DNA from 3 places in the Neobacillus sp. S1115 genome. Region 2 is predicted to be linked to each of the others. Evidence: riboswitches for the same ligand, from Rfam matches in the RefSeq annotation. Region 2 holds a riboswitch; each other region holds the start of a gene.
What was found. Region 2 has a riboswitch for preQ1 ahead of queF (preQ(1) synthase). Riboswitches for the same ligand answer to the same signal wherever they lie in the genome.

Region 1: linked by a shared signal. The riboswitch ahead of ACZ5B7_RS05360 (QueT transporter family protein) and the one ahead of queF (preQ(1) synthase) in region 2 are both predicted to bind preQ1.
Region 3: linked by a shared signal. The riboswitch ahead of queC (7-cyano-7-deazaguanine synthase QueC) and the one ahead of queF (preQ(1) synthase) in region 2 are both predicted to bind preQ1.

What each region holds. Positions count from the first base shown of each region.
Region 1 is NZ_AP038275.1:1,096,558-1,106,885, reverse strand. Features, by position in the region: gene ACZ5B7_RS05395 (glycoside hydrolase family 13 protein) at 1-912, opposite strand, end outside; gene ACZ5B7_RS05390 (hypothetical protein) at 1,025-1,171, opposite strand; gene ACZ5B7_RS05385 (globin domain-containing protein) at 1,275-1,667, opposite strand; gene ACZ5B7_RS05380 (DMT family transporter) at 1,875-2,234, shown strand; gene ACZ5B7_RS05375 (DMT family transporter) at 2,236-2,550, shown strand; gene ACZ5B7_RS05370 (glycoside hydrolase family 1 protein) at 2,782-4,224, opposite strand; gene ACZ5B7_RS05365 (DUF4177 domain-containing protein) at 4,377-4,565, opposite strand; PreQ1 riboswitch class I at 4,669-4,713, shown strand; gene ACZ5B7_RS05360 (QueT transporter family protein) at 4,738-5,262, shown strand; gene ACZ5B7_RS05355 (DinB family protein) at 5,389-5,913, shown strand; gene ACZ5B7_RS05350 (LysR family transcriptional regulator) at 5,970-6,848, opposite strand; gene ACZ5B7_RS05345 (citrate synthase/methylcitrate synthase) at 6,957-8,045, shown strand; gene ACZ5B7_RS05340 (VOC family protein) at 8,257-8,688, shown strand; gene ACZ5B7_RS05335 (SDR family oxidoreductase) at 8,845-9,717, shown strand; gene ACZ5B7_RS05330 (exonuclease domain-containing protein) at 9,823-10,328, opposite strand, start outside.
Region 2 is NZ_AP038275.1:6,179,829-6,190,156, reverse strand. Features, by position in the region: partial or broken gene ltrA (group II intron reverse transcriptase/maturase) at 83-1,341, shown strand; gene ACZ5B7_RS30020 (NADPH-dependent FMN reductase) at 1,422-2,021, opposite strand; gene ACZ5B7_RS30015 (LLM class flavin-dependent oxidoreductase) at 2,269-3,360, shown strand; gene ACZ5B7_RS30010 (flavin monoamine oxidase family protein) at 3,657-5,216, shown strand; PreQ1 riboswitch class I at 5,340-5,386, shown strand; gene queF (preQ(1) synthase) at 5,508-6,008, shown strand; gene ACZ5B7_RS30000 (L,D-transpeptidase family protein) at 6,214-7,641, shown strand; gene ACZ5B7_RS29995 (DUF3052 domain-containing protein) at 7,755-8,201, shown strand; gene ACZ5B7_RS29990 (Alp7A family actin-like protein) at 9,126-10,292, shown strand; gene ACZ5B7_RS29985 (hypothetical protein) at 10,308-10,328, shown strand, end outside.
Region 3 is NZ_AP038275.1:4,010,690-4,021,017, reverse strand. Features, by position in the region: gene ACZ5B7_RS19440 (acyl-CoA dehydrogenase family protein) at 1-35, shown strand, start outside; gene ACZ5B7_RS19435 (DUF3870 domain-containing protein) at 334-642, opposite strand; gene ACZ5B7_RS19430 (nuclease-related domain-containing protein) at 915-1,493, shown strand; gene ACZ5B7_RS19425 (MTH1187 family thiamine-binding protein) at 1,576-1,878, shown strand; gene ACZ5B7_RS19420 (helix-turn-helix transcriptional regulator) at 2,084-2,776, shown strand; gene folE (GTP cyclohydrolase I FolE) at 2,881-3,435, shown strand; gene ACZ5B7_RS19410 (CDGSH iron-sulfur domain-containing protein) at 3,449-3,655, shown strand; PreQ1 riboswitch class I at 3,820-3,862, shown strand; gene queC (7-cyano-7-deazaguanine synthase QueC) at 3,915-4,574, shown strand; gene queD (6-carboxytetrahydropterin synthase QueD) at 4,579-5,061, shown strand; gene queE (7-carboxy-7-deazaguanine synthase QueE) at 5,054-5,782, shown strand; gene ACZ5B7_RS19390 (AMP-binding protein) at 6,140-7,699, shown strand; gene ACZ5B7_RS19385 (class I adenylate-forming enzyme family protein) at 7,714-9,282, shown strand; gene ACZ5B7_RS19380 (sigma 54-interacting transcriptional regulator) at 9,485-10,328, opposite strand, start outside.

The DNA.
Region 1 (10,328 bases), 1.2 Mb from region 2:
GAGATTTAAAGGCTTGAGATTCCACTTTCCACCGGGTGAGCTGTCAAGGTCCATATGCTCAAACGTAAAAATCATGTTCACTTCACGGCGGTTTGGATTCGTATAGAGAACTGCATCCTCCGGAGTGGTTCCAGGCATTTCCCCGACTGAGATGGTTGGGTACTGGGACAAAACTTCTTTATTCATTTCTTGTAAAAACTCATGAATTCTAGGGCCATTCATAAAATAAGGAGCGCCGTCACCAAATAATTGCCCGCTATGCTGCACTCCATCCGGCAGCCCTGGAGCTTTGGAAATCATGTTGATGACATCCATCCGGAAGCCGTCGACACCCTTTTCCAGCCAGAACTTCATCATCTGGTAAATCTCTTGGCGAACCTTTGGGCTTTCCCAATTTAAGTCGGGCTGTTTTTTTGAAAAAAGGTGCAAATAATATTCATTCGTCGCCTCATCGTATTCCCAGGCCGGGCCGCTGAAAAAAGACCCCCAGTTATTCGGTTCTTTTCCGTCCTTGCCTTTCCGCCAAATATAGTAATCACGATAAGGATTGTCCTGAGATTGTTTCGATTGGACAAACCACTCATGTTCATCAGAAGTATGATTGACGACTAGGTCCATCATTAACTTCATATCCCGCTTATGAATTTCTTCAAGAAGCCGGTCAAAATCAGCCATCGTTCCAAATTCGTTCATGATTTCCTGATAGTTCCGGATATCATAGCCGTTATCATCGTTGGGCGAATCATAGATCGGACTCAGCCAGATGATATCGACACCTAGTAATTTTAGATAATCCAGTTTTTCAATAATCCCCGGAAGGTCTCCAATTCCATCCCCGTTCGAATCACGGAAGCTGCGCGGATAGATTTGATAAACGACGCTTTTTTTCCACCATTGGTCAGTTGTATTCATTTTTTTGCTCCTCCTTCCCTTCAATAACACCTACATCATAACACAACGGTCTTATTTTGAAAGGGCTGCCAATACAAAATAAAAGCAACCCGAATGGCTGCTTTTTACCTTGTTAATCCTGTTGCTCCGTTGATTTTTGTTCCGCAGTACTGCCTTTCAGTGTTTCAGCAATTTTTTCGTTCATTTCTATTTGCTCATTATCTAATTTGGTATCCCAAATACTATAGGGGATTGAATTGGGAGTGTTTTTCTTTGCCATTTTTCAAGCACCTCCAATTTCTATCATTTCTTTTATAAATAAAACTATGCAGGATTATTTGGGCATAAAAAAGATCCTCTGTGTTGATGAGGATCTTCACGATTTATTCATGGTCCGGGCTATTCACCATAATGCCGGCCACTTGTGTTAAGCGGTCATAGAATGCCTGTCCTGCAGGGATCTGGTCAAGACCGATTTCTTGAAAAGCTTCCTTCATGCAGCGAAGCCAGCATTTCGCCCGTTTTGGTGTCACTTCGAACGGGAGATGGCGGTGTTGCATTGCAGGAGGGCCGAATTCCTGGCTGTAGAGTGCCGGACCGCCTGTAAATTGCGGCAGGAACATTTTCTGCTTCCGTTTGATTTCTTCCATATCCCCTTCAAATAATGGAGCTAAATCAGGATTGGCATAGACGCGCGGATAGAAAGCTTCCACCAGTTTATCAATCGTCTCTTGGCCGCCGATTTCCGAATAAAGTGTTTTTAGTTGGTATTCCAAAGTTCTACACCTTCCTTTGCAAAATTTTCCCTGTTTTTATTATTATACTGATTTACCTGACGGTGTTTCGTGATTTATATCACACTTTCTAACGAATACACAATTTCCCATTGTGTTTAATTCGGATTGAATCAATTTTTTTAGCGATTGTGATATCCTAATATACTATAGGTTAAGCTTGCTTGTTAAAAAGCTGGCTTTCATGAGGTGAGACGATTGAAAAAAGCTTGGTTATTCGTAGCTTTAACTTGTTTATTTGAATTAATGTGGGTGTATGGATTTAATGTCGCTGAAACCTGGTGGCAGTGGGCCATCGTTATCGCGATTATTTTTACCGATTTTCACTTTCTACCGGAAGCCTGCAAAGAACTGCCGACTGGAACAGTTTATGCCGTTTTTTCCGGTGTTGGCACGATTGGGACCGTTATGATGGATGTCTTCCTTTTTGGGGAAGGATTCAACAGCGGCAAGCTTTTGTTTATCGCGATTATTGTGCTTGGGGTGATTGGTTTGAATTTGGCGGACAACACGGATGGAAAAAAAGAAACGGCGAAGGAGGCTGCCTAAGGTGGGGTGGTTATTTGTCGTTTTGGCAAGTGTAAGTGAGATTATTGGTGCCGCCGGGTTAAAATTGTACAGTCAGCAGAAAACATTGAAAAATGGAGTGCTCTATATTGGCGGGTTCAGCGCATCGTTCGGATTTTTATATACATCTTTTCAATATTTGCAAGTAAGTATCGCTTACGCTGTCTGGATTGGGGTCGGGACGGCTGGCGCGGTTTTGATTAATATGTTTTTATTCGGTGAGTCGAAAAATACCGGGCGGTTTGTCAGTGTTGGGTTGATTATTGTGGGGGTTATCGGGCTTCGTTCAGTATCGTAATATGCCGGATACCTCAGAATTTGCGCATTTTTACATTGAGGAAAAATATATCTGCGGATTATTGAAATATATCTGCAAATTTTTCATTTTATCTGCGAATTTCAGATTATATCTGCGGATTTTTCAATATATCCGCGAATTCTCAATTTTATCTGCGAATCCGAAAATGACGCCACTGTGAAATACAAATGGAAAAATCGGTACCTCAAAAAGATACCGATTTTTTTATTACTATAGTTGCTCCCCATTAGTTGCAATGACATTTTTATACCAATGGAATGACTTTTTCGGTTTACGCTCTAATGTACCGCTGCCGTCATCATGCTTGTCGACGTAGATAAATCCATAACGCTTGGACATTTCACCAGTAGACATACTGACTAAATCAATACAGCCCCAGCTTGTATAGCCCATTAGCTCTACTCCATCTTCAATTGCCTCTCCCATGGCTTTGATATGTTCACGAAGGTAATCTATCCGGTGATTATCGTTGATGGTACCGTCTTCCTCCACTTGGTCATACGCCCCTAACCCATTTTCTACAACAAATAACGGCACCTGGTATCTTCCATACAGCCTGTTTAAGCTGATTCGCAAACCGGCAGGGTCAATCTCCCAGCCCCAATCGCTTGCTTTCAGGAATGGGTTCTTCACTCCTCCGACAATATTTCCATTTGCCTTTTCCTCTTCAGCCTTAACTTTTTTATCAGTACGGGACATGTAATAGCTTAAGCCAATATAATCTACCGTTCCTTCTTTGATTAATTCCAAGTCCCCATTCTGAATCTCAAGTTCAACACTATGCTCTTTAAAGAAGCGCTGAATGAAGGAAGGGTACTCCCCGCGCACATGAACATCTGCGCAAAAATAGTTAAACAGTTCCTCTTCTTTTAAGGCATAGAGGACGTTTTCCGGGTTACTATCGTAAGAATAAACAGGTGCAAACAGAATCATACAGCCAATCTGTGCATCTGGCATGATTTTTTTACATGCTTTAACCGCGATAGCACTGGCAACAAACTGATGATGGAAAGCCTGAAAGGTTTCTTGATAACGGTCATCTTCTCTGTCAGGCGAGAAGCCCATGCTCATGATTGGCATCTTCAAGGCGCCATTTATTTCATTAAAGGTCATCCAATATTTCACTTTATCCTTAAATCGGTTAAAAAGCGCCGTTGCATATCTTTCAAAGAAAGTAACAACCTGACGGCTTCGCCAGCCGCCGTATTCTTTCACCAAATGCAACGGCATTTCATAGTGAGAGATGGTCACAACCGGTTCGATTCCATACTTATGTAATTCATCAAAGACCCGGTCATAAAAAGCCAGACCCGCTTCATTCGGTTCTAACTCATCACCATTTGGAAAAATTCTTGTCCACGCAATCGACATCCGAAATACTTTGAAGCCCATTTCCGCAAACAAGGCGATATCCTCCTTATAACGATGATAAAAATCAATCGCTTCATGGTTTGGGTACCTATATTTCTGATGATCAATCTCAAAGTTAAATCCAGGCGACATCAATATTTTCAGGCGCTCTTTCCCTCCAGGTAGAACATCTGAGATATTCAAACCTTTATTGCCTTCGCGAAATCCGCCTTCTATTTGATTGGCAGCAGTTGCGCCGCCCCAGAGAAATCCTTCGGGGAATCTGGCATTATGTTGATTCATTTAGATTTCTTCCTTTATATTAAAATTAATTTTGGAAACTTTATGTACCATTTTATTATTCGTTTTTTACTCAGAAAGATGTAAGGAATTTTAGAAACACAAAGACAAAAGGGCTAACTCAAATTCTTGTGTCAGCCCCGACCAATTTTCATTTAATCTACTTTTCTTTCAAATATGGCTTCATAATAAGCCGCAGACCCATATGCAGCAATTCCCGGCGCAAAAATCTGGACCAACCTCCAGCCGTTCCTCGCGTTCTGATGAATAATTTCCTGATAATCCCCTTTAGGTTTTCCGCTTAATTTGCTTAGCTCAATTTTTTCAAATTTATATTCGTACATGGTTCCCCTCCGCAAATTATATTTTTTATATTCTCATTATCCCAAAAACTGTAATTGACTGCCATTTTTTTATGTATTAATATAATAGTTTGTTAATATATTACCTTAAGTGGTTCGAGAACCTCCCACTATAAAAAACTAAGGAGAAATGAATATGGAAAAAACAACAAATATGCTAGACGCCCAGTATAATTCGGGCGCTGCAAACAGCAAGGTGCGGGAGATTGTTGTAAACGGTATTGTCGCAGCTTTGTACATCGCCGTTTCGGCATTAATTCAGCCATTTGGGTTTACCCAGGTGCAATTCCGCGTTTCAGAGATGTTTAACCATCTCATCGTTTTCAATAAAAAGTATCTCTACGGGATCATTTTAGGGGTATTTTTAACGAATTTATTTTTCTCGCCAATGAAGGCCTATGACCTCATTTTCGGAGTTGGCCAATCTTTGATTGCTTTGGTCATTACGATTTTAAGTGCGCGGTTTATTAAAGGAATCTGGGCTCGGATGATTGTGAATACGTTGGTGTTCACTTTTACGATGTTTCTCATTGCGATTGAACTGCATTTGGCGTTCAATCTGCCATTCCTATTTACATGGTTAACTACTGCAGTTGGGGAGTTCGTTGTAATGGCTGTCGGCATGCCAGTCATGTATTTCATTAACAAACGCGTTCATTTTGATAAAATCTTTAAATAAAAGATTTCAAGAGCTGTTGCTTCAGGGGTACACCCCAGGCGGCAGCTCTTTTTTATGGTATTTATTTCAAAAAAACTCTAAAATGAAGGTAGTTAATTTTTCAGACTTTTGAAAGGGGTTTTTCGAATGTTGCAGCGTCCTAATAACAATGAGTTTCCAGATTATTATGTACCGTATGTTCAGTTAGTTCCAGAAGGAGATTTATTGCAGATTCTTAAGGAAGGCCTTGAAAAAGCGGTTTCTCTTTTCGAAGGGATTTCAGTGGAAGATGCGCAATTCCGCTATGAACCTGGTAAATGGAGCATCAAGGAAGTACTCGGCCATATGGCAGATACTGAGAGGATCATGAGCTACCGCCTGCTTCGAGTTGGCCGCGGCGACAAAACTCCATTAGCAGGGTTTGACGAGAATGATTATGTGGCTGGAGCACAAATGGGAGAGCTGCCACTAAAATCTATCCTTGCTGACTTCATCGCAGTCAGGAAAGCAACTATCACGCTGATCGAGAACATGCCAGAGTCAGCCTGGACAAATGGCGGCAACGCCAATGGCACGGAGGTCACCACCCGCGCCATCGCCTACATCATCGCCGGCCATGCAATCCACCACCTCAGCATCGTGACAGACCGATACTTAACTAATTTGAAATAACGGGTGGTGTCAGGCACCGCTCGTGGACAGTGTCCTCCTCAGGCGGACACTGTTTTTTAAATCCGATAGTTTGAGATAAACTCGAGAAATTCTTTTTGTTTGGAGTGGTCGTATTTCATGATGGCGTAGGTGTTTGCTTCGGGCAGGTGGATGGTTTGGCAGTCTACTTCTAAGAGCCTCCCTTCTAGCAGCTCTCTTCTGACCGTTGATGTCGGAAGGAAAGAGACACCCAGCCCTTCAACGATGAATCTTTTTGTAATGTGTACCTGTGACACTTTCATCATTTTCACCTTTGGATATTTGCTTTTTACCGCGTGGCAAAGAACATCCCAGTAACCTGGGTGATTATGGGTTAACAAATAGTTCGATGTTAAAACCTCTTCTTCATCTAACGGTGGTGCTGTTTCGGAATCTCTCCCATCATGAGGCGCAACTAGAATAACCCTATCCCTATATAAAAGCTCACTAATCAATTCAGGATGAAGGCTGTGTAAACAGGACAGCCCGATATCAACTTCCTCCCTTAATACCGCTTCTTCGATACCAACGGATTCAATGATTTTAACCGAGATTTCTACTTCCGGATGCTTGTTTGTATAGCTTTTTAAAACATATGGCAGGATGGTATCTGCGATTAAAGGTGATATGGCAATGGAAAATTTCGTTGTGTAGCCTTGACTAAACGAGTGAATGTCCTCGAGTCCCCCCTGATAAACCTCTATCAGTTTTTTTGCATGAACCAAATATCTCCTCCCCGCTTCAGTTAGTTTTACTTTTTTTCCATCCCGATCAAATAATTGAATACCGAGCTCTTGTTCCAATTGTTTTATATGAACCGTTACAGATGGCTGTGAAATATAGAGGATTTCCGCCGTTCTGCGGAAATTCCCGCAATCAGCTGCCGTAATAAACGTGTTAAGCCATTGGAATTCCATATTCTCCTCCTTATTAAGAAAATTAATCAATTCGTTTAAAATTATTTAATTCCATTAATCAAATTTATTATATAAACTATTAACAAATAAAGGAAGGAGAGATTTTGTATGATTCAGAAGGGTTTAAAAGGAATTGTCGCCGCCGAAACATTGATCAGTCATATTGATGGTGAAAAGGGAGAGCTTATTTATCGGGGATATGAAATCGGAAGGCTTACTAACCGTTACTCATTTGAAGAAGTTGCCTACCTGCTCTGGCACGGCTACTTACCTGATGATGCTCAGTTACGAGCTTTGAAAAATGAGTTAAAGAGCAACCGTGAACTTCCGGAAAATATAAAAAAGTTAATCGACCTTCTCCCTTTTGGTATGGACCTAATGAGTGTGATGAGAACAGCCATTTCAGCTGAAGCCGGGAATTTCAATTATGGCTGGAAGCCGACTGTGTCACAGGCTATTCGTATTACCGCCCTTGCCCCGACAATCATTGCATACCGGCAAAGACAGCTGGAAGGTAAAGAGTTTGTTCCACCGTTGAATGAATTGGATCATGTGGCTAATTACCTTTATATGCTTAATGGTTCAATCCCATTAGAAGCCCATGTGAAGGTACTCGAAACGTATATGATTTTGACACTTGAACATGGAATGAATGCCTCAACCTTTTCAGCAAGGGTTACGGCATCAACTGAATCTGATTTAGTATCAGCCGTTTCATCAGCGATTGGAACGATGAAAGGACCGCTTCATGGCGGCGCCCCTTCAGGAGTAATTGAACTTTTGGATGAGATTGCGGCGGCTGGGGATGCTGAAAAGGTGATGCGGGATAAATTATCGAAGGGTGAAAGATTAATGGGATTTGGACATCGGGTGTACAAAACCCACGACCCGCGTGCTATTGCCTTAAAGGCCAAATTACGGGAGCTAGTTGGTCAGGATACATGGCTTGATCTCGCTATGGAAGCAGAAAAGACCGCAGTAAGAGTTTTAGAGGAATTAAAACCCGGCCGCTCCCTTTATACAAATGTAGAATTCTACGCTGCAGCCATCATGAAAGCCATCAACATGGACGCAGTCCTTTTCACACCAACCTTCACTGCAAGCAGAATCGTCGGCTGGACAGCCCACGTTCTGGAGCAAGCAGAAAACAATACCATCTACCGGCCGCAATCCAAATATATTGGAACACTCAAATAAACCAAAATACACTAATTGTTGCGATTTCCCCTATCCTCCCAGGCGGCATCACTTTTTTAAAAACAATTGACGAACGTTTGTTCTGTGTCTTATAATGAAATTATTGGTTAATAATAGAAATTGTGTTGTTTTCAATGGCTGTTGGTCAATGGAGGCCTCATTACTAAAATGTTAACTAATAATTTTTGATGGATTCAAGGAGTGAATGTTCATGTCAGTAAAATTAATCCCCTATTTCGTGATGAACGGTACCGCTAAGGAAGCGATCCAGTTTTATCAACAGGCACTGGATGCACAGGTTTTATTCTCTCAAAGTTTTGGTGAAATGCCTGAAAACCCAGAATATCCTCTGCCTGCTGAAGCCAAGGATTTGGTAAGTCATGCGACCATTAAAATTGGTGAGTCAGAAGTAATGTTTTCCGACACCTTCCCTGGACAGGATCATCAAAGCGGAAATCAAGTGACCATTTGTATTTCAACCAATGATGCAGACCAAGCAAGGAAAATGTTTGAAGGTCTTTCCCAAGGCGGTCAAGTTGGAATGCCTTTACAGGAAACTTTCTTTAGCCCTGCCTATGGTCAAGTAACAGACAAATTCGGCATAACCTTCCAAGTTTTCACAGAAGGCAAACCGCACCAATAATATCTTATCCAATAACAAAAGGCTCTGTTCGCAGCAATGGAACAGAGCCTTTGTCGTATTAGGAGGCTCCCACTACTAAGACTTATTTTTAAACATCATAATTTTCCTCATTTTTCTAACACTAACGAGAGATGAAAATCAATGGAGGGTTAGAAAATGAGCAGCAATAAAAGTCAAAAAAAGCAGACGTTTCCGCCGCAGCATCAGAACCATCAGCCGGGAACTGAGAGTGAAATGAACCCAAAGCCGATTTCTGTTGATTCCAACTATAAGCCGGCTGGAAAATTATCCGGAAAAACCGCAATTATTACTGGCGGCGACAGCGGAATTGGAAAATCAGTTGCAATTTATTTTGCTAAAGAGGGTGCAGATGTAGCAATTGTTTACCTAGAAGAACATCAGGATGCTGAGGAAACAAAGGGCATCGTTGAAGCTGAAGGACGAAGATGTCTTCTCTTTTCTGGCGATATTGGCAATGAGGACTATTGCAAAGAGGTTGTGAAGAAAACAATTGATGAGTTCGGCAGATTGGATATTTTGGTCAACAACGCAGCGGAGCAGCACCCGCAGCCAAGTATTTTAAATATCACTTCAGCGCAGCTGGAAAAAACATTCAGGACCAATATTTTCTCCTATTTTTATATGACGAAAATGGCGCTTCCTTTTTTAAAGAAAGGAGCATCCATCATCAATACGGCTTCCATAACAGCTTACCATGGACATGAACAATTGCTTGATTATTCGGCCACAAAAGGAGCGATTGTCACCTTTACTCGTTCGTTAGCCCTTTCATTGGCGAAGCAGGGAATCCGCGTAAACGGGGTTGCCCCTGGTCCAATCTGGACTCCGCTTATTCCATCGACCTTTACGGCGGACCAGGTCACCACTTTCGGATCAGATACTCCAATGGGGCGTGCCGGGCAGCCTCATGAACTGGCGCCAAGCTATGTTTTCTTAGCCTCAGAGGATTCGTCCTATATTAGCGGGCAAATGATTCATGTGAATGGCGGGACGATTATTAATGGGTAGAAAAAACGCATCGGGCTTACCGATGCGTTTTTTTCTGAAGCTCAGGCGCCTATTGGCGACTATTACACTCGTTTTTTCAATAGTTTGGGCACAAATCGGATATAACTAACCCATCTTCGCTCTTGATGTTGCCGGCTGATACTTTCTCATCGGTCCAAATTCAAGAACTTCTTGCAGATAAAGATTACCTTTTGGACTTGTCCGCTTAAGCAATTCCATCAAATATGTAATATCGTCCATCGCTCTATGTGTTTGATAGTTTGTGATTTTATGGGCTTCCAAAAGGGTAATCAGCTTGCCATTTGGAAAGCCATACTGTTTCCAAGGCACATTCCTCATCGTGCAAAACCACTGCAAGTCATTCACTTCCGGATACATGTGGTAAAGGAAACTGCGGTCAAAGGAAGCATTGTGGGCAAAAACAGAGTCAGCACGATGAAAATAGGTTTTAATCTTCACATCATAAAAACTTTTTCCTCGAACCATGTCATATGGTATACCATGAACCCGATAAGCCCTATCATAATTCTGGCGAGCCGAGTTTGAAAGCGGCTCTCGCAAAAAGGAATCTTCCTCCAAAATTTCTAATATTTCACCGGTTTCCGTACAGT
Region 2 (10,328 bases):
GTGAATCCGCTGGGGACTCTAGGAGGGTGGAGCAAGAGTCGGCATAAACAGAGCCTTCATTCACGTGGAAAGGAATATCATCATGTTAATGGAACGAATCTTGTCACGAGAAAATCTCTTAACTGCCCTTAAACGGGTAGAGCAGAACAAAGGAAGTCACGGCATAGATGGAATGTCCGTAAAATTCCTACGACGACATCTCTATGAAAACTGGGATTCCCTTCGGGAAGCTTTGAGAACAGGTAACTATCATCCTTCCCCTGTTCGCCGTGTCGAAATCCCGAAACCAAGCGGAGGAATAAGGCTTTTAGGCATACCAACTGTGACAGACCGTTTCATCCAACAGGCAATTGCCAAGTATTAACCCCAATCTTTGACCCAACCTTTTCTGAAAACAGCTATGGTTTCCGTCCTAATAGGAGTGCCCATAATGCGGTAAGAAAGGCAAAGGGATTTATCAAGGAGGGTTTCCGTTGGGTAATTGATATGGACTTAGAGAAATTCTTTGATAAGGTCAATCATGACAAATTGATGGGGATACTCGCTAAAAGAATCGAAGACCGCATACTTCTCAAACTAATCCGGAAATATCTTCAATCAGGTGTAATGCTCAACGGTGTCGTTCAATCAACGGAGGAAGGTACTCCGCAAGGAGGACCTCTGAGTCCTCTCCTTTCAAACATAATTCTTGATAAACTAGATAAAGAATTGGAAACCAGAGGACATAAGTTTGTCCGTTATGCGGACGACTGCAACATTTATGTTAAGTCATTAAAAGCAGGAAAACGTGTAATGGAATCCGTTTCGACGTTTATCGAGCAGAAACTGAAGTTGAAGGTAAACAGGGATAAGTCGGCAGTTGACCGCCCGTGGAAACGGAAATTTCTTGGTTTCAGCTTTACTTTAAATAAAGAACCGAAGGTACGAATTGCGAAAGAAAGTATTAAACGCTTTAAGACGAAGATCCGAGAAATTACCTCTCGGTCAAAATCTTTTCCAATGGAAGTAAGGATTGAAATGTTAAACCGTTATCTAACAGGATGGTGTGGGTACTTCGCCTTAGCTGACACACCAAGCAAATTTAAAGAATTCGATGAATGGATAAGAAGAAGACTCAGAATGTGCAAATGGAAACAGTGGAAGAAACCTAAAACCAGAGTCAGGAAACTAATGGGTTTAGGTGTCCCTGATTACAAAGCATATGAATGGGGCAATTCCCGAAAGAACTACTGGAGAATCGCATGTAGTCCAATATTACACAAAACCCTCGATAACTCATATTGGAGTCAACGAGGGTTGAGAAGTCTATATAATCGTTATGAATTTCTACGTCAATCTTAATGGAACCGCCGTATACCGAGCGGTACGTACGGTGGTGTGAGAGGTCGGGGGTTAGTCACCCCCTCCTACTCGATTAAATATTATCGAATAGTTTTTAACGCGCCGCTCCAAGAGTTTACTTGATCAAGCATAGCATTTACGTTATCAAGGTGTAATGCTTGTGGTTTGAAAACAGATCCGTTTTCAAAATCAGTGAACAAGGATAATGTAGGATGAACGCGAACATCAGCAATCATTAACTCGCCCATGATACCTCGTAAATGTTCTGCCGCACGAGCGCCGCCTGTAGAACCATAGCTTACGATACCTGCTGCTTTGTTGTTCCATGCTTCACGAGCAAAATCAAGTGCATTTTTTAAAGCGCCAGTAATGCTGTGGTTATATTCCTGAACGATGAATACAAAGCCATCTAAGTTAGCAAGCTTTTCATTCCATTTTGCGATTCCTGGTTCTGTTCCATCAGTTGTTCCTAAGAATGGTAAGTTGAAATCAGCGATATCTACGATTTCATAATTAGCATCGCCGCGTTTGTCAGCGATCCCTTTTACCCATTCGCCAACTTGCGGGCTTACACGTCCTTCACGAGTGCTTCCTAAGATAATACCGATATTTAATTTTTCAGTTGTCATTTTGTTTTCCTCCTTAGCTGAATTGCCAAATAATTTGTCTATAAAACCCATTGCTGCTGCACCACCTTGTATTTTCTTGATGTTAGGCTTGTGACCTTATTTTTTTGCTTTTTTGCAAAAAATAAAACCTAAATAAACAAAGGTAAATGAAGTGTATTAGGCGCCTTTACAAATCGTTTCCCTTGAATTAAAATATCTTTAATCTGAGATTTATGATAGAATAATGAATGGATATTGTCAAGTAATCAATACTATTAGTAAGTTTTGTTTGCTGCAGAACTTTGGGAGGATACCGCAAATGAAGACAGATAATATAAATGAAAATAACGGTATGGAAATTGGCATATATACACTAGGAGACTTGGTACCAGACCCGCAAACAGGTAAAACCATTAGTGCCAGACAAAGGATGGGAGAAATTTTAGAAGCTGCAAAAATTGCCGATGAGGCCGGCCTCGATGTCTTTGGTGTTGGTGAACATCATCGTCTCGACTATGCGGCGTCTTCACCCCCTGTGATTCTTTCCGCCATTTCTCAAGTGACAAAGCGGGTGAAACTGGCAAGTACAACGACCGTCTTAGGGACCGTTGATCCAGTTCGGTTATTTGAAGACTTCTCGACGCTGGACCTTTTGTCAGGTGGACGGGCAGAAGTGATTGCAGGCCGCGGGGCCTTTGTGGAATCCTTTGCACTGTTTGGTTATGATTTGGATGATTATGACGGGCTGTTTGAGGAAAACATCGATTTATTTTTGAAGTTAAATGCAAATGAAAGAGTGACTTGGACGGGAAAATTTAGAACCCCATTAAGGGATGTAGAAATCGCCCCTAGGCCTGTCCAAAAGGGGATTCCGTTTTGGGTAGGAGTCGGCGGTTCGCCGGAAAGCGCGATTCGTGCAGGTAAATATGGCGCGGGCTTAACAATGGCGATCCTTGGCGGTGATCCGATGAGATTTAAGCAGATTGTGGAAGTATATCGCAAGACAGCAACAGAAGCTGGGTTTGCGCTTGATGATTTAAAGGTGGCCGTAACGGGACATGCGTTTATTTCAGAGACGAGCCAACTGGCGAAAGACAATTATTTCCCTTATTACGCAAATTATCGTGGTTTTTTCAATCAGGAACACGGAGTAAATGCCATGGCGCGAGAGGAGTTTGATAAGCTTACTGGACCGGAAACTGCCCTGTTTGTCGGCAGTCCGCAGGAGATTACTGAAAAAATCCTCCGCCAATATGAGGTTTTCGGGCATCAACGTTTTATGGCGCAAATGGATATCGGCGGCATGCCATTTAAAAAGGTAGCAGAATCCATCGAACTTTTGGCGACCAAGGTGGCGCCGGTTGTTCGACGCGAAACAAACAAAGCAGTTAAACAGCCTGTTTCATTGTAAGCATCAGTAGTTGGGGTCCCAAAAAAGGGGCTCCTTTTTTGCGTTTATAAACTAAAAACAGTCATTTTTTACTCCCTGCTAAAGCCGCATAAATGGGAATTCTGGCCATGCTGCTAGCCATTGTGTTCCTAAGTATCTACAGGTCACCCAGTCCGTTGATAAAAATAAACCAGATGACCTACTGCTTGCCTAAAGCCAAAAAGAGAAGCCATGCATATTTTATTGATAGATATTACTATCACAGGATAGTAATTCAATCATTAGCATGATCTATTTTTGCAAAAGGAGGACAGGCTTTGGCACGTACACCATTAGCAGGTATTTTGCAGAAGTCTTTTGCTGTGGCCAGTGCCGCAGTGGAAAAGGAAAAAAGCACTGGACAAGCTAATTTGAAGGAAGATGCCACATTACAAAAAGTCGAAGTCATTAAAGCAAAGGAAATAAAGCAGTTAATAAAAAAGAGTGATGGTTTTCATAAAGCACCAAGGGTAGTCATTGTGGGAGCAGGATTAGCGGGACTCACGAGCGCCTTTCGTCTTAAACAAGAGGGAATTATCTCAACGATTTATGAAGCGGCCAATCGTGTTGGGGGGCGTTGTTGGACAAGAAGGGGGCATTTTAAAGACGGCCAAATCGTCGAACGCGGTGGGGAATTAATAGATACAGGTCATAAAGAGATTCAAGAATTGGGAAAAGAGCTTGGCTTGAAATTTGATAATGTAGTGATGGCAGAACCAACAGGGACAATGCCATTTTATTTTTTTGATGGCTGCTCCTATACCTTTGAGGAAGTCACAAATGATTTTATGCATATTTTGCCTAAACTCAAAAAGGATTTATTAGAGGTTGGTGAGACCACACTTTACAATCATTATACTGACCGTGGGTATGAACTGGATCATATGTCAGTGTTGGATTATATTAATGAAATTGTACCGGGAGGAATTCAATCCAAATTCGGCAAATTATTGGAAGTTGCATATACCGTCGAAAATGGAGCAGATGCAAGTCTGCAGAGTGCATTAAATCTCCTCTATATGTTGGGCTTTGCCCAAAAGGATCATTTTCACATATATGGAGACTCAGATGAATGCTTTCATATTAGAGGTGGAAATGATCAGCTCCCCACCTTATTAGCTGACAATCTTACAGGACAAATCGAGTTAAATTCCCCTCTTATAAAAATTGAACAAACCAGCCAAAATGAAATAAGACTTACCTTTCGAAATCGTATAAAGGAATGGGAGGTTTTGGCCGATAAAGTTATTCTGGCTATACCATTTAAGATTTTAAAAACGATAGATTTTGAGAATGCCAGCTTTCGAGACTTAAAGAAAATAGCGATTGAAGAATTGGGAATGGGTGTAAATACAAAGCTCCATGCACAGTTTGCTAAGCGATTCTGGAATGACCTTGGGAATAATGGAGAAACCTTTACGGATACTGGCTACCAGCAGACCTTCGAATCCTCACGTACCCAACAAGGCATTTCAGGAATTTTGGTCAATTATACGGGAGGCGAAACAGCAGCCAAACTTTCTGCGTTAACAGTAACAGAAAAGAATGAGATTGCTAAAAGTTTCTTGGACAAGTTAGACCCCGTGTTGCCAGGAAGTACAAGTAATTGGAATGGTTTAGCCACGGTTGATCACTGGCTTAGCAACCAATGGTCAAAAGGAGCCTATTCTTACTGGAAAGTAGGCAATTACACAAAATTTGCCGGAATAGTTGGAGAGCGGGAAGGCAATATCTTCTTCGCTGGTGAACACACCTCCATTAAGTATCCAGGCTATTTAAACGGAGCGGTGGAATCCGGGGAAAGGGCTGCGAAAGAGGTAATTAATGACTTACCATAAAAAGGATGCAAGGGGGACGGTTCTTTTGCTTCCGATGTAAAAGAACCTCCCCTGTGATTTCCATTTGACGTATAGGAAAGTGTTCATTATAGTATTATATAGAAAATAGAATACCCGTATCGAACGGGAGAGGTTCATAGCTGATACCCTCTATAAAAAACTATGGATTCATGTCAATAAAGCCATGTCCATAAGGATGTGGCTTTTCTGCTTTTATCCCCTTAGTTTGATTAGAATGGTGAAGAACCTCTCTTGTGAAAGTGCTGGGGCACATTTACAGGAGGTTTTTTTATGTCTGGACGTACAGATGAACAAGGTTTAAAGGATTTAACACTGCTCGGAAATCAGGGCACCAAATACTTATTTGAATATGCGCCGGAGGTCTTGGAGGCTGTCGATAACCTGCATCCAAACCGCGACTTTTTTGTAAAGTTTAACTGCCCTGAGTTTACAAGCCTTTGCCCGCTGACGGGACAGCCGGATTTTGCAACGATGTATATTTCTTATATCCCGGATCAGAAAATCGTTGAAAGCAAGTCGCTGAAATTATATCTGTTCAGCTTCCGTAACCACGGCGATTTCCATGAAGACTGTGTCAACATCATCATGAATGATTTAATCAAGCTTCTGGATCCACGGTACATTGAGGTTTGGGGCAAATTTACGCCGCGCGGCGGAATTTCCATTGACCCATGGTGCAACTATGGTAAACCGGGAACCAAGTATGAAGAAATGGCCCAATTCCGGTTGATGAATCATGACCTTTATCCTGAAAAGGTGGATAACCGATAAGATACAGTTAACAAGAAGATATACTCAGAAATCCCCTCCCTCCTTTGGTCCTAAGGCCATGGGAGGTTTTTTATTAAAAAATCTTTACAATATTTCCACCTACGTTAAAAAATTAGAAATTTTACAAATTTATTGCTAAAATTTGACAAAATATTCCTCCGATTCGTGGTACTTTATAATCATCAACAGAATTGGGGAGAGAAATATGAGGAAATTTTCGTCTGCGGTTTTAATTTTTGTATTAACTTTCTTTTTCTTTTCAAGCCAATCAGAGGCTGCTACTTCTCAGTTAATTATTATTAATAAGAAGACAAATACCCTAGCATATTACGATGGAGGCACATTAGTAAGGACTTTTAAGGTGGCGACAGGGAGGTCAAGGGACTTAACTCCCGAAGGGAAATTTAGGATTGTTAATAAAATTGTAAATCGCCCTTATTATACAGGCCATATTGCCGGAGGGGACCCTCGCAACCCACTAGGCGACCGCTGGATGGGCCTTGAGGCAAGAGGAACCTATGGAACCACCTATGGCATCCATGGGAATAACAATGAAAGCTCCATCGGCCGGTACGTCAGCTCAGGCTGTGTGCGTATGCATAACTCTGAAATTCGATGGCTTTTTGACCGAATTCAAAATTATACTGAGGTGGTTATTACCCATTCCGGTGATAGTTTTGATACTATCGCCATGGCTAATGGATACGGAGTAACCGTACCAGTTAATGGGGAGAATCAAGGTACGCCGGCACCACAAATTCAAAACGGCTGGGTGCAAGCAGGTGGCAATAAGTATTATTATGAAAATGGAGCGGTAAAAACAGGCTGGCAGACGATAAATGGCAAAAAATATTTCTTTGATAAAAACGGAATAATGAAGACCGGCTGGCTGACGGATAGCGGCAAGAAATATTATTTGGATAGCAGCGGTGTGTTGAAAACAGGCTGGCAAGAGATTAAAGGGAAGAAATATTATTTTGCAAATGATGGTGTGATGAAGATCGGCTGGCTGGAAGATGGCGGTCAAAAATTCTATCTTGATAAAGACGGTGCAGCGAAAACGGGGTGGTTAGAAGACGGTGGCAATAAGTATTACTTTGACGCTGCCGGGGCAATGAAAACCGGCTGGATCGAGGAAGGCGGAATGAAATATTTCCTTGACCCTGCCGGCGCGATGAAAACTGGTTGGCTGGAGGACGGCGGAAATAGATATTATTTAGATAATACCGGAGCCATGAAGACCGGCTGGCTTGAAGCGGGCGACAAGAAATATTATTTTGCCGCCGATGGAGTGATGCAAACCGGGTGGGTGAAAGATGGAGAAAAATGGTACTATCTTGACCAAATTGAAGGCATGAAGACCGGCTGGATTAATTATAAAGGAAAATGGTATTACATTAACTCCAATGGCGTGATGGATAACACCGTCATCAGCAGGCTTGAGGACTTTGATCCTGTTGTTACGGAAAATACCGGGTGGACGGATATTGGCGGGAATAAATACTTTTTAAAGAAAAACCCTACTCTTGTCACTGGCTGGTTGAACTTCGAGAATAACTGGTACTATCTCTACATTAATGCCGATATGGCGAAAAATTTCCTCAAAGATAGTAATAAGCTTGTACAAAATTAAGAATCGCAAGGAGAAGGCACTTCATGAAGTGTCTTCTTTTTACATGAAAGGTATGATAAGTCAAAGGAAAAGTTTAAAATGTTTGTAGGTGTATAGGAAAGGAAGGAAGTTCAATGTCAGTGCTAAAGAAGTTGCAGTTTAAGGACCAGGGACAACCGGTGTTCATTGTCAACGCACCACAGTCCTACGATGAGGTCATTCGAACATTTGAAGGTGAAGTCCACCGCGAGGCGGTAATGGAACGCTATGATTTCGTACAGGTATTTGGGACAAGCAATGAAGAATTGGGGGCTTTGGCAAAGAGCGCAGAGAAATTCGTAAAAGAAGACGGACTTTTCTGGCTATGCTATCCGAAAAAGTCCTCAAAGACCTATAAAGGTTCTGATTGCAGCCGCGATACGGTGATGTATTTATTGGCAGATGAAGGTTACGAACCTGTCCGGCAGATTGCCATCGACGACGATTGGTCTGCCTTAAGGTTTAAGAAGACCGAGAATATTAAAACCATGAAGCGAAGCTTTGCTGTTACGGAAAAAGGAAAAGAGCGGACGGAAGATTAGGCAAATAAGTCGAACACACTCTTTCTTCCCCATATATATATTGAAAAGCTAAGAAACGGATTTGAAGGTACTCGTGTTGGGTATCTTCTTTTAAGTTTCACCTGGAATTTTGTAATAATCTACCTATGTATACAATGAGTAAACATGTTTACTTTTCGTATACATTTTGTTTGCAAATCCGTTTACAAGTATACAAAGTTGTCTACATCCTGACACCTAGCCATGTATACAGATTTGTAATTTTTGTAAACATTGTCGTTTACAGCAGATAGCGCTAAACGGTCCGTAAAAGCCGGGCTTTTCTGGCGATGCTATCCGAAAAAGCCTTCTAAGACCTATAAAAGTTCAGATTTGCAGCCACGACATGGAGATGTATCTACTGGTTGATGAAGGCTATGAACCTGTCCGGCAGAGCGCTATCGACTATGATTGGTCTGCCTTAAGGCTTCGGAAGGCAGAGCAAAGTAAAACTATATAGCGAGGCTTTGTTGTAACAGGAAATTTAAGAACCAGCCTATCGCACTTTGTAACCGGATCGAGAACGATTCGATAAACAGGTAAAAACGAAAGAAAGTAGATTTTAGGGTCCCTAAAAATGGGTCCCCTTTTTTAGTTTCTCTGAAATATTTGTAATAATCTAATGTTGTTTACAATCTGTAAACGTGTTTACTTTTTGTATACATTTTGTATACAAATATGTTTACATGTATACAAAGTTGTATACATTCAGTTATTCCGCCATGTATACAACTTTGTTATTTTTGTAAACATTCACGTTTACAAATTTCCCCATGTTTACATCCTGTTTACAATTTTACACTTGTGTTTCTTTTCGGCTAGCCTCATTGAAGAAACTAGTAATCTTCTATACGCTTATAGAAAGTGCTAGATTGCAAGTCTATTAAATGAAAAGGAATGATGAACATGACTAAATCCAGAATTGCAGCTATCGATGTAGGTAATGACTCCATCAAGGCTATTTTTGGTGAATTAGAATATGAATTAAATATTCCTAACATTATCGCAAGAGACACCGAGGACCGTCCTGTCATCGGCATTGAAGAACTGGACAGCAAAGACCCATTAGATGGGATACATATTAAAGTGCACTCCCCTGCCCTAAAGGAAAATAATATTATCTACCGTGTCGGAAATTTGGCGACAAAAAGCAATAACACCACTGAACTAGATCCAGGCAGCAGCAAGTCTGAGGAAGACCAAACATTAATTATGCTTTTTACGACATTGGCAATGGATGCCGTAAAAGCCGAATTCCCGCGCACGAAAAACATTATTGATGCCAATTACACATTAGGGACGGGCCTGCCGCTTCGTGAAGTAAAGGAAGGCAAGGATGCCGGTTACCGTTCAAAATTGCTTGGTAATGTCCATCAGGTTGAATTCCTTGTGACCCCAAAATACCAAGGCATTAAAGTTAATATTAGGTTCAATGAAGTAAAGGTTTATCCTGAAGGCTTTGCGGCATACATCAACCTTGTCATGGATAATAATTTAAAAGTTATTAATAAGGACTTAATCGATAAACGCATTTTAATCCAAGATATCGGCGGCCTCTCCACGGACATCGCCGTCATTAAAAACCGCAATGTCGACGATGACAAGGCGCAAGGGTTTAATCTTGGGGTATCCGAATCGCTAGAAATGATTCGTGAGGAAATTCGCAAAAAACACGGTGTGGAGCTCGACAGCCGCCGCGATGTCGTAGAAATTATTACGAAGAAAAACGACCGCAATCACATCATGGTGAAAGGAAGCCGGACAAGTGTCCATGACATCACCGACCGGATCCTGCTAGACCTTGCGAAAAAACAATACCGCTTGCTGCGTAATGTCTGGTCTAAGAACTCGCAGACGGAAATCTGCTACTTTGTCGGCGGCGGGTCCATCATTTTAAAGGAATATTTAAAAGCATTGAATAACGGTTTAGATGGTTTTAACATTGATTTCTTTGAGGACGAGAAGGAAAGCATTTGGATGATGTCGAATGCTTATTATAAGTTAATTACGGATTTTGTTCGTAAAACTGAGAGGCAAAAGGCTCCCCAAGATAAAGCACCAGTAAAAAGCTAATTTTAGGGTGATTCTATGAAAAAGGCATCCGATAAC
Region 3 (10,328 bases), 2.2 Mb from region 2:
CCTGGCCGTTTGAGAGTGAGAAAGTTACTGTTTAGGTTTTTTGGGGGAGCGGATTGGTTTTAACCATTCGCTCCTTTATTGTTTCGTTGATGGAGGGATGGTTAGTTATTAGACCAAAGTTGGTGGAGATTCATGGAAAATGGTCTTATGAAAGGGTTATAAGACCAGAACGTCAGTGAAAGATGAGAGGAAGTGTCCTATGAAATGGTCATAAGACCATCACAGAGGGGGAAAAAGTAAAAAATGGCCCTATAAAAAGGTATAAAGCCACACCCTTAACTCCAACTGGCAATGGTCATCCAAAAATACTCGCCATGGATATCATCGAAATAGTCATTGATTCATTGTCTCATATTGCTTGTACAAATCCTTCAGCGCTGCAATCAGTGCGTGATTGGCTTTTCCTAAATAGCCATTCTTTAAGTCTTCGAGTGGCTTGTCAATTCCATGACGCAAACTATACCCCTTCAACAGCCTAGAAATATAATCACGACCATGTTCCGTAGCCAGCGTACAGGATGCATCCACAATCACTCCATAATGCTTATCAATCTCAGCCGTAATCGTCAGCGTTTCATAAATGCTTCTGGCAGCCATACCGGTTGGCAGCTTGGCGTGACCGGCTATAAAATAGGTATTCATTCTGATTTCCTCCAGAGGTTTTATTTTTAGAATAATATAAAAATGAAGAATTGATAAGATAATAATTTTTAAAAATTCCTTCTGATAAAAATAGGGAAAATGTCCCTTTTTGTCAAAAATTTAGTATCATAGTCTTGTAATGATATTTAGAAAGAAGGAAAAAAGAAATGAGTCTTATTATTCTATTTTTGCTATTGGTACTCTTATTTTTTGTGCCCAAATACCTAAAATTCAAAAACTCAAGCTATCAACAAGCAAGTGGGAATACTTTCTTGAAAACATTATTTAATAAGGGAAATTACGGAGAATTTTTAACTTTTGCGGAACTAGAAAAATTAAAGGGACCCAAAAGGCTATTAACTAATCTTTATTTACCAAAGCATGATGGAACAACCACAGAAGTAGATTTAATCATGCTCCACGAAACAGGTCTTTATGTCTTTGAATCCAAAAACTACAGCGGCTGGATTTTTGGTGATGAAAAAAGCAAACATTGGATGCAAATTTTTCCGAACAAACAAAAAGAAAAATTCTTCAACCCTATCTGGCAAAATAAAGCACATATTAACGCGTTAAAGTTTGCATTGGGAAAAGCTGATGAAACTCTATTTAAATCCTATATTGTCTTTAGCGAGCGCTGCACATTAAAGAAAATAAATGTAACCTCTCCCAATGTAAAAGTTTTAAAAAGAAATGCTCTGCTATCATCCATAAAAAAAGAAATTACAAATACAAGGAACATAATGACACAAATAGAAATCGACAGGATGTACACTAATTTACATAAATTTTCACTGGCCGATTCTAACGTTAAACAGGCCCATATTAAACAGATTCAAATGAAAAGATAATTTGCTAACTAAGTCTGCGAATTTTTGTCCCCACCATTTCATATGATATTCTTTTTATATAAAGAATTAGGAGGATGAAGCTATGGCTATCATTGATATAACGGTTATCCCTGTAGGGACAGGCACAACAAGTGTCAGCGAATATGTTGCAGAAATACATAAGGTTCTTCAGCAATACGAAGACAGTGTGAAGTACCAGTTAACCCCGATGAGCACGTTAATTGAAGGGGATTTAACATTACTGCTTAAAATTGTCCAAGAAATTCATGAGGTTCCTTTCCAAAAAGGCTTGCAGAGAGTCTGCACAAATCTCCGAATTGATGACCGTCGTGACAAGGAACATTCGATGGAGCGGAAATTGCAGTCAGTGCAGACAAAACTATAAGAAAAACAAAAGGGTGCAGTTTTGAAACATATAAATATTAATTAATAAAACATTCCTCAATTGAAGAGGGATGTTTTTTTTGCATCAAGTACCAACACGCAAACCTTTTGGAAATGAAATAATCAATTTTTTCAATAAAAAACTTGAACTATTATTTGGGGTCGTGAATATATATTTAAGAAAAAGAAAAAAGCGGGGAGGTAAAATGTTGAGTTTTCAGGCAGAACACTTATCAGAACCGAGGAGGAGAATTATACATGTCATAAAAAGTAATGGAGCATCATCGATGAGTGAAATTGCTTCATTACTGGATATTTCTGGTGAAGGCGTAAGGCAGCATCTCGTGCAATTAGAAAAGGATGGCTGGATTAGCCGGTTTGCTGAAAAAAGCAATGGAATTGGACGCCCGCATATACGCTATCGTTTGACCACCGCTGGAGAGCATCTTTTTGAAAAAAATTACGATCACTTAACAATAGAAGTTTTGGATACCATGGTCAATAACTTGGGAGAAAACGCGCTGAAACAAGTACTGTCCGCCATGATAGAAGAAAGAGTTCGTGAATGGGAACCGAAAATGTTTGGGCTAAGTACAATCGATCGATTAAAAGTCCTCAAGGATTTTTATATAAAAAACGACTTTTATATGGATGTTGAAAGTAAGGACACAGATTATTACCTGATTGAGCGGAATTGTCCATTTCATAATGTTGCTTTACGGCGGCCAATTCTGTGCAGTGTTACTGTTTCTGTTCTGACTCATTTGCTGGGATGTAAGGTAACAAGAGAGCAGCGTCTTCAAAATGGGGATGGCTGTTGTTCCTTTCATGTACAAATAAATGAGCCTGTCGATGGAAATATACCGCGGATCATCATAGAGGATGAAAAGTCCAATTAAACAAAAGGAATGGTGTGAAAATGACCCATGATCAATTCCTTATTTTGTGCAGGAAATTTCCAAAAATTTTTAATTCATTGTCACTTGAGGCGAATGAAAGCTATATGGAGGTCAATAGGATTACGGATGCAATTGGGAAATTAATAAAGCTATGTGGTGATGATCCCGACCGAGATGGATTGCAAGACACACCATATAGAGTTCTAAAAGCATTTCTGGAATATACAGAAGGGTATCATGAGGACCCGAAACTACATTTGGAAAAGACATTTGATATTCATCATAAAGGGTTGATTTTAACGAAAGACATTGAGTTTTATTCCATTTGTGAACATCATTTCTCTCCCTTTTTTGGGGTGGCCCATGTAGGTTATCTTCCAAATGAAAAAATTACAGGTTTATCCAAGATCGGCAGGATGGTTGACGGGTATGCTAAAAGATTCCAAGTACAAGAGAGACTGACAAATCAAATCGCAACAGCAATGGAAGCGGTTTTGGAACCGAAAGGAACGATGGTTGTCGTCGAAGCAAAGCATATGTGCATGTGCAGCAGGGGAACGAAAAAATCTGATGCGTTCACGACAACTACCAGTTTCCGAGGAATATTTGAAAATCGATCTGATTTACGTGCCGAGTTTTTTTCAATAATTAAAAGTTAGGAGAATGATAGGTATGGATAATCAAATAAAAATCTCAGATAATGGTCCGTTGGTCGTAACAGGTGATATTCAGTTAACCGATTCAGAAGGAAATGAATTTTCCAAAAAGGGGAAAGTTTATCTTTGCCGCTGCGGTTTGTCCAGTAAAAAGCCATTTTGTGATGGTTCTCATAAGAAAGGCGGATTTGAAAGCAGTCCAAGAGCAACTGATGCCACATAATATCTTAAATTAAAGAATAGGCGCCTAGATTGGCGTCATTTTCATATTAGGAAGTTAATTATTAATGCTTAAAAAAAATGTGGAAATATCGTCAAGCAGATTGAAAAATTTATAAATTGGTTTATAATCATATAGTTGAATGAAAAATAGAAAATCCGCACCCTGCGGTAGAGGTTCTAGCTACCCTCTTTAAAAAACTAAGGAAAACAGGACTGCTTTCTTTAGTAGTCCTGTTTTTCTATTTAAAGGAGAATTTATGATGAAGAAAGATAAAGCAGTTGTAGTTTTTAGCGGCGGACAGGACAGCACCACCTGTTTGTTTTGGGCATTGGAACGATTTGAAGAAGTAGTGGCGGTTACGTTTAACTATAATCAAAGGCACAAACTTGAAATTGAGTGTGCCCAAAATATCGCGAATGAACTTGGAATAGAGCATCATATTTTAGATATGTCATTGTTAAACCAACTGGCACCAAACGCCTTAACACGTAAGGACATTGAGGTGAAGGATGGAGAAAATGGTGAATTGCCTTCCACTTTTGTACCGGGACGGAACCTGTTATTCATCTCTTTTGCAGGGGTGCTGGCAAGCCAGGTTGGGGCTAAGCACATTGTTACCGGTGTTTGTGAAACGGATTTTAGCGGTTATCCTGATTGCCGTGATGTTTTTATAAAATCCTTAAATGTCACATTGAACCTGTCGATGGACAAGGAATTTGTTATTCATACCCCATTAATGTGGCTGGACAAAGCTGAAACCTGGCAAATGGCAGATAATCTGAATGCCTTGGATTTTGTTAGGGAAAAAACATTAACCTGCTATAACGGGATCATTGCCGATGGCTGCGGTGAATGCCCGGCTTGTAAACTAAGAAAACGCGGCCTTGATCAATATTTAAGCACACGAGAGGAGTTGTAACGCAATGTATGGCTTTCGAATTGTCGATAAACTCCAAAAAATAGATGAAGATATCAACCGCAGTCAATTGAAATACCATCACAAACGTGTTCTTGTGAGCAAAGAATTCACATTTGATGCTGCCCATCATTTGCATTGCTATGAAGGCAAATGCAAAAACCTTCATGGCCATACGTATAAAGTCATTTTTGGAATCAGCGGCTACGTTGATGACCGTGGCTTGATGATGGATTTCGGGGAGATAAAAGATATTTGGAAAAATGAAATTGAAATTCATCTGGATCATCGCTATTTAAATGAAACCTTACCGCCAATGAATACCACGGCTGAAAACATGGTGGTCTGGATTTATGAAAAGATGGCTGAGGCGCTTACGAAAGAAGAGCGGAAGAATCAGTATAGTGGCGCAAGAGTGGAATTTGTTCGGTTGTTTGAGACACCGACAAGCTATGCGGAAGCTAGACGGGAGTGGATGGAAGTTGAGTAAAATACCCGTAATGGAAATTTTCGGACCTACCATCCAAGGGGAAGGGATGGTCATCGGCCAGAAAACGATGTTTGTAAGAACTGCTGGCTGTGATTATTCCTGCAGCTGGTGCGACTCCGCCTTTACCTGGGATGGCACCGGTAAAAATGATATTCGCATGATGGAAGCAGAGGAAATTTGGAAAGAGATGAAGCGAATCGGCGGCATGAATTTCTCCTTTGTCACAATTTCAGGCGGGAATCCTGCGTTATTGAAAAATCTCGATGAATTCATTAAGATCCTAAAAGATAATCAAATAAAAATTGGTCTCGAAACCCAAGGGAGCAGGTGGCAGGAGTGGTTTTATGAGATTGATGAATTAACCATTTCCCCCAAGCCGCCAAGCTCGAAAATGGAGACGGATTTTGAAATTTTAGATGAAATCATTGGGAAACTTACACAAAATAATTTAGCGCAACAATTCAGCTTAAAGATTGTGGTATTTGATGATCTTGATTATGAATATGCCAGAGCAGTTCATTTCCGTTATCCGGATGTTCCCTTCTTTGTACAGGTTGGTAATGATCATCTGTCAACAATGGATAATCAGGAGCTGCTTCTGCATCTTATTAATAAATATGAAAGACTGATAGACAAGGTCATGCAGGACTCCGAAATGAATAATGTGAAGGTTCTTCCGCAATTGCATACTTTTTTGTGGGGAAATAAAAGAGGAGTTTAGGTGAAAAACAGGCGATGTCCATGGCGGCATCGCTTTTTATTTGTTTTTTACCATTACAATCAAACTGTTTATAAAACTATACAACTGTGTTTTTTTTATAACATTTGTTCAAGGAGAAACTGTATATATATGGCGTCAGAAAGTATGTGCCCCATTTAAAATAACTGGTACAATTCTTGCATTTCTTAAAGTAGGTATTGAAACCATAGTTAAGGAGGTTTCTGAGCATGTAAGATTGGAAGGCAATCGGATAAAAAAATAAACCTTTTTTAATCGGAATGAAGATTTTTTAACGTAAGCAAAAATGGAAGCGATTTCATGTATTAAGGAGTAATTTGAAAAAACGGGGGGAAGCTCATGAGTGAAATCACCATCTTAAATCGAGTGGCAATCGGCGATATTGTGCGCAGGACGGCAGCCAAAAATCCAGTCAAAACGGCCATCATTTCAGGGGATAAAAGGATTTCCTATCAAGAGTTTAATGAAGATTGCAACCGCTTTGCGAACTACCTGTTGGACCTCGGGTTAGAAAAAGGAGATTCGGTTGCCACTATTTGCGGAAATAGTTGGCAGTTTCTGGTTGCCATTTTTGGAATCGCAAAGGCGGGTTTGGTTTGGGTTCCGATTAATCCAGGGATATCCTTTAACGAAAAGTCGTATATTCTTGCAGAGGTCCGCGCAAAAGTCCTTATCTGTGACGAGGGATTTTTACAAGACAAAAAAGAAGAATTTTCAAGCATGTGTCCGGAATTGCTCATTATTGGAAAGGGTGCCACTGAGGCTGAAAAATTTGAGCATGCCTTAAATTCCGACCATACGGAAGAACCGGAAGTGGAGATTGGGGACCGTGACCTGGCCCAAATCATGTTTACTAGTGGAACGACTGGCTCACCGAAAGGAGTCCTCATTAACCATCAAGCTGTGTTTATTGCCAGTCTGGCCAATATTATTGAAGCGGGGATGGCGAAGGACGATATTGCGACGATGATGATGCCCGTGTTCCATTGTGCTCAGCACACGCTTGTCTCGTCCTTTTTCCACTTAGGCGCAACAGTGGTGGTAATCCAAGGCTTCGAACCGGAGTCCTTTATGAAAACAGTCGAGAAGGAGAAGATTACCTGGATGTTTGGCCTCCCGATGATGTACCGGGCATTTCTCTACCATCCTTCTTTTAAAAAATACAACCTATCAAGCCTGCGCTATTGCCTCTACGCCATGGCCCCAATGGACCGCAATACGCTGGAAAAAGGAATCAGTGAACTAGGCTGTGAGTTTGCATTAGGGTCGGGACAGACCGAAATGTATCCGGCTACATGTGTGTTTAAACCTGAGGACCAACTGCGAAAATCAGGTCCATATTGGGGGACAGCATCCTTGATTACGGACATCGCAATAATGGACGACAATGGAAACCTGCTAGGAAAAAATGAAGTGGGTGAAATCGTTCACCGCGGTCCAAATGTTATGGCCGGCTATCTCAATAATCCGGAAGAAACGAAGCGGTCACGGCAGTTCGGCTGGCATCATACCGGGGACTTAGGGTACTTTGACGAGGATGGGCTGCTAGTTTTTGTGGACAGGAAGAAGGACATGATTAAGACTGGCGGGGAAAATGTAGCATCTATTCAGGTAGAACAAGCGCTATTGTCTTATCCAAAAGTATTAAATGCGGTAGCAGTCGGTTTGCCGCATGAACGCTGGATTGAGGCTGTCACGGCATTTGTTGTGTTAAAACCTGGGGAGGTAGCGACGAAAGAGGAAATCCTTAAACATTGCAAAGAACATCTAGGGACCTTCCAAGTCCCAAAAGAGGTGTTAATAGTAACCGAGCTTCCGCAGACAACGACCGGAAAAATCCAAAAGAATGTGTTGCGGGAGCAATTTAAAAATCTTTATTCTAATAATCCAGTAGTTTAAAAGGGGGGATGTTTTTGCAGGACTGGATTGTTCATAAAGTATTGGCGAATGCCGTTGATAGGTTCCCGAATAAGCTATTTTTAATTTATGAAGACCAACGGATTACTTATAAGGAACTGGATGACGTCACCGATGTATTGGCGTCGGCCCTTCTCCAGGAGGGATTTGAGAGAGGCGACAAATTGGCCATTTTGGCGTTAAACCAACTGGAATGGCTGTATACGTATTTCGCGGCAGCCAAAATCGGTGTCGGCGTGGTGGCCCTGAATGTCCGCTACCGAGATTCAGAGCTGGAGTATATGCTTAACAATTCAAAAGCAAAAGGAATTGTATCCATCTCCGGCCATCACGGCTTTAATTTTGCCGAATTTTTCGAGAAGTTTCAAGATAAGCTTCCGACAGTGGAAAAATATATTTTCATAGGATATGGGTTTGAAGGAAGTCTATCCTTTGAAGAGTTGTTGGCTAGGCCGCTTGAGCGGGGCAGGCTTGAGGCCGCAAAGCAAGAAGTGTTGGAAGAGGATACAGCCGTTGTCATCTATACATCTGGCACCACCGGAAAGCCAAAGGGGACAATGATCACCAACCGCAGTATTCTGGCGTCGGCCAAAGCCCAGGCAGACCATTTGTCGCTTGGAGCGGGGGATTGCACAGTAGGGAGTTTACCGTTAAATCATGTCGGAGGCATTACCTGTGCGGTCCATGCCTTATTAGTAAGTTTTGGCAGTATTGTCCTAGTACCTGAGTTTATTCCGGAAAAGATCTTGCAGGTTATTCATGAGGTGAGACCTACCATTTTTGGCGGAGTGCCGACGATGTACCTCATGCTATTAAACCATAAACATATTAATCAATATGACCTAAGTTCCGTTAAGGTCTGCATTGCCGGCGGATCCAATGTCGATCCTACCCAATGTGAAATGATCGAAACGAAATTTCCAAACGCAAAAATCATCAATTTATATGGCCTTAGTGAAACGTCTGGAGCCTGCATCATGACCAGGTTAACTGACTCTCTTGAAAAAGTGCAGCAAAGTATCGGCGTTCCAATCGGCGATTTTAGCTTGAAGATTGTCGATGTGGAACAAAAGGAGCTTGCGAGTGGTGAAGTCGGGGAAGTTGCGGTGAAGGGTGGCTGCCGGGCGAAGGGGTATTTTGAGCTGGAAGAAGAAACAAGGCTGGCATTTTCTGAGGATGGCTGGTTATATACTGGAGATATGGGTTACTTGGATCACGAGGGGTATGTTATTTTAAAAGGGCGAAAAAAGGAGATGTACATTCAGGGCGGCTATAATGTCTATCCTGTCGAGGTGGAAAATATCCTGATGTCGCATCCGAAAATAGGTTTTGCCGCCGGAATTGGCGTGCCTGATTCATTCCTTGGCGAAGTGGGCCGTTATTACATTATCCCAATAGAGGGTGCGGCCATCACCGAAGAAGAGGTCAAATCATTTTGTCAGCAGCATTTAGCAGATTATAAGGTACCGAGGCAGGTTGTTTTCGTCAGCCGGCTCCCGCAGACACCAGCGGGCAAAATCCAAAAATCTGCGTTGAAGGAGCAATATTTGAAACAGCTGCAGTGAGGAAAAACAACCACATGGGGCTTTGCCTGTGTGGTTGTTTTTGTGGGATAGTTAGCGATTCGCTGATAGAACCTGCAAATTCGCCGATAGAACTCGAAGATTCGCCGATAAACACATAGAATTCGCCGATAGAATCTCAAAATTCGCCGATAGAGTGTAAAGATACACTCTAAAAAGGATTGGTTGAATACGAAGACAGACCCTAGGTAAACCGAAATTCCAATTCTTCAATAATTTGATACCTTTTCATTTTCTGATATAGTGTTGTTCGGCTGATTCCTAGCAATTCGGCGGCTTTTGTGCGGTTTCCTCGGCATTTTTTTAAAGCTTGCAGGATTACTTCCTTTTCCGTTCGGCTAATGGATTGCTTCCGGTCAATAGGAAACTGGGACTCGGTTGTTTTAGATTTTGGAGAAAGTACCGGCTCTTGAGGCAGTAATTTCAATTCTTGTGGAAGATGTTCTATTTCAATCCATTCCGAACTACTGTAATGGAAGGCCCTTTCCAAGACATTTTCCAATTGCCTGATATTCCCTGGCCAGTGGTAGTGCTGCAAGCTGCTTGCTACTTCCGGCGAGACGCCGATGATGTTCCTTTTCGTTTTGAAATTAATTTTATTGATAAAATGGCGGCACAATAACGGGATGTCATCGAGTCGCTCTCTTAATGGCGGGATGTGTAAATGAATGACATGAATCCGGTAATAGAGATCTTCTCTGAATTTTCCCTGCTCTACAAGCTCCGCCAAGTCCTTGTTAGTGGCAGAAATAATCCGAACATTTACCTTGGTGGTTTTAGTGGCGCCGATTCTTTCAAATTCTTGTTCCTGCAAGACTCGTAAAAGCTTTACTTGCAGGGAGACAGGCATTTCACCGATTTCATCGAGAAACAGTGTTCCATTATTAGCCAGTTCGAATTTACCAGGCTTTCCTCCTTTTTTCGCTCCGGTAAACGCGCCATCCGCATAGCCAAAGAATTCAGATTCCAGCAATTCCTCAGGAATGGCCCCGCAATTCACCTTAATAAAGGCGCCTTTGCAGCCTGAC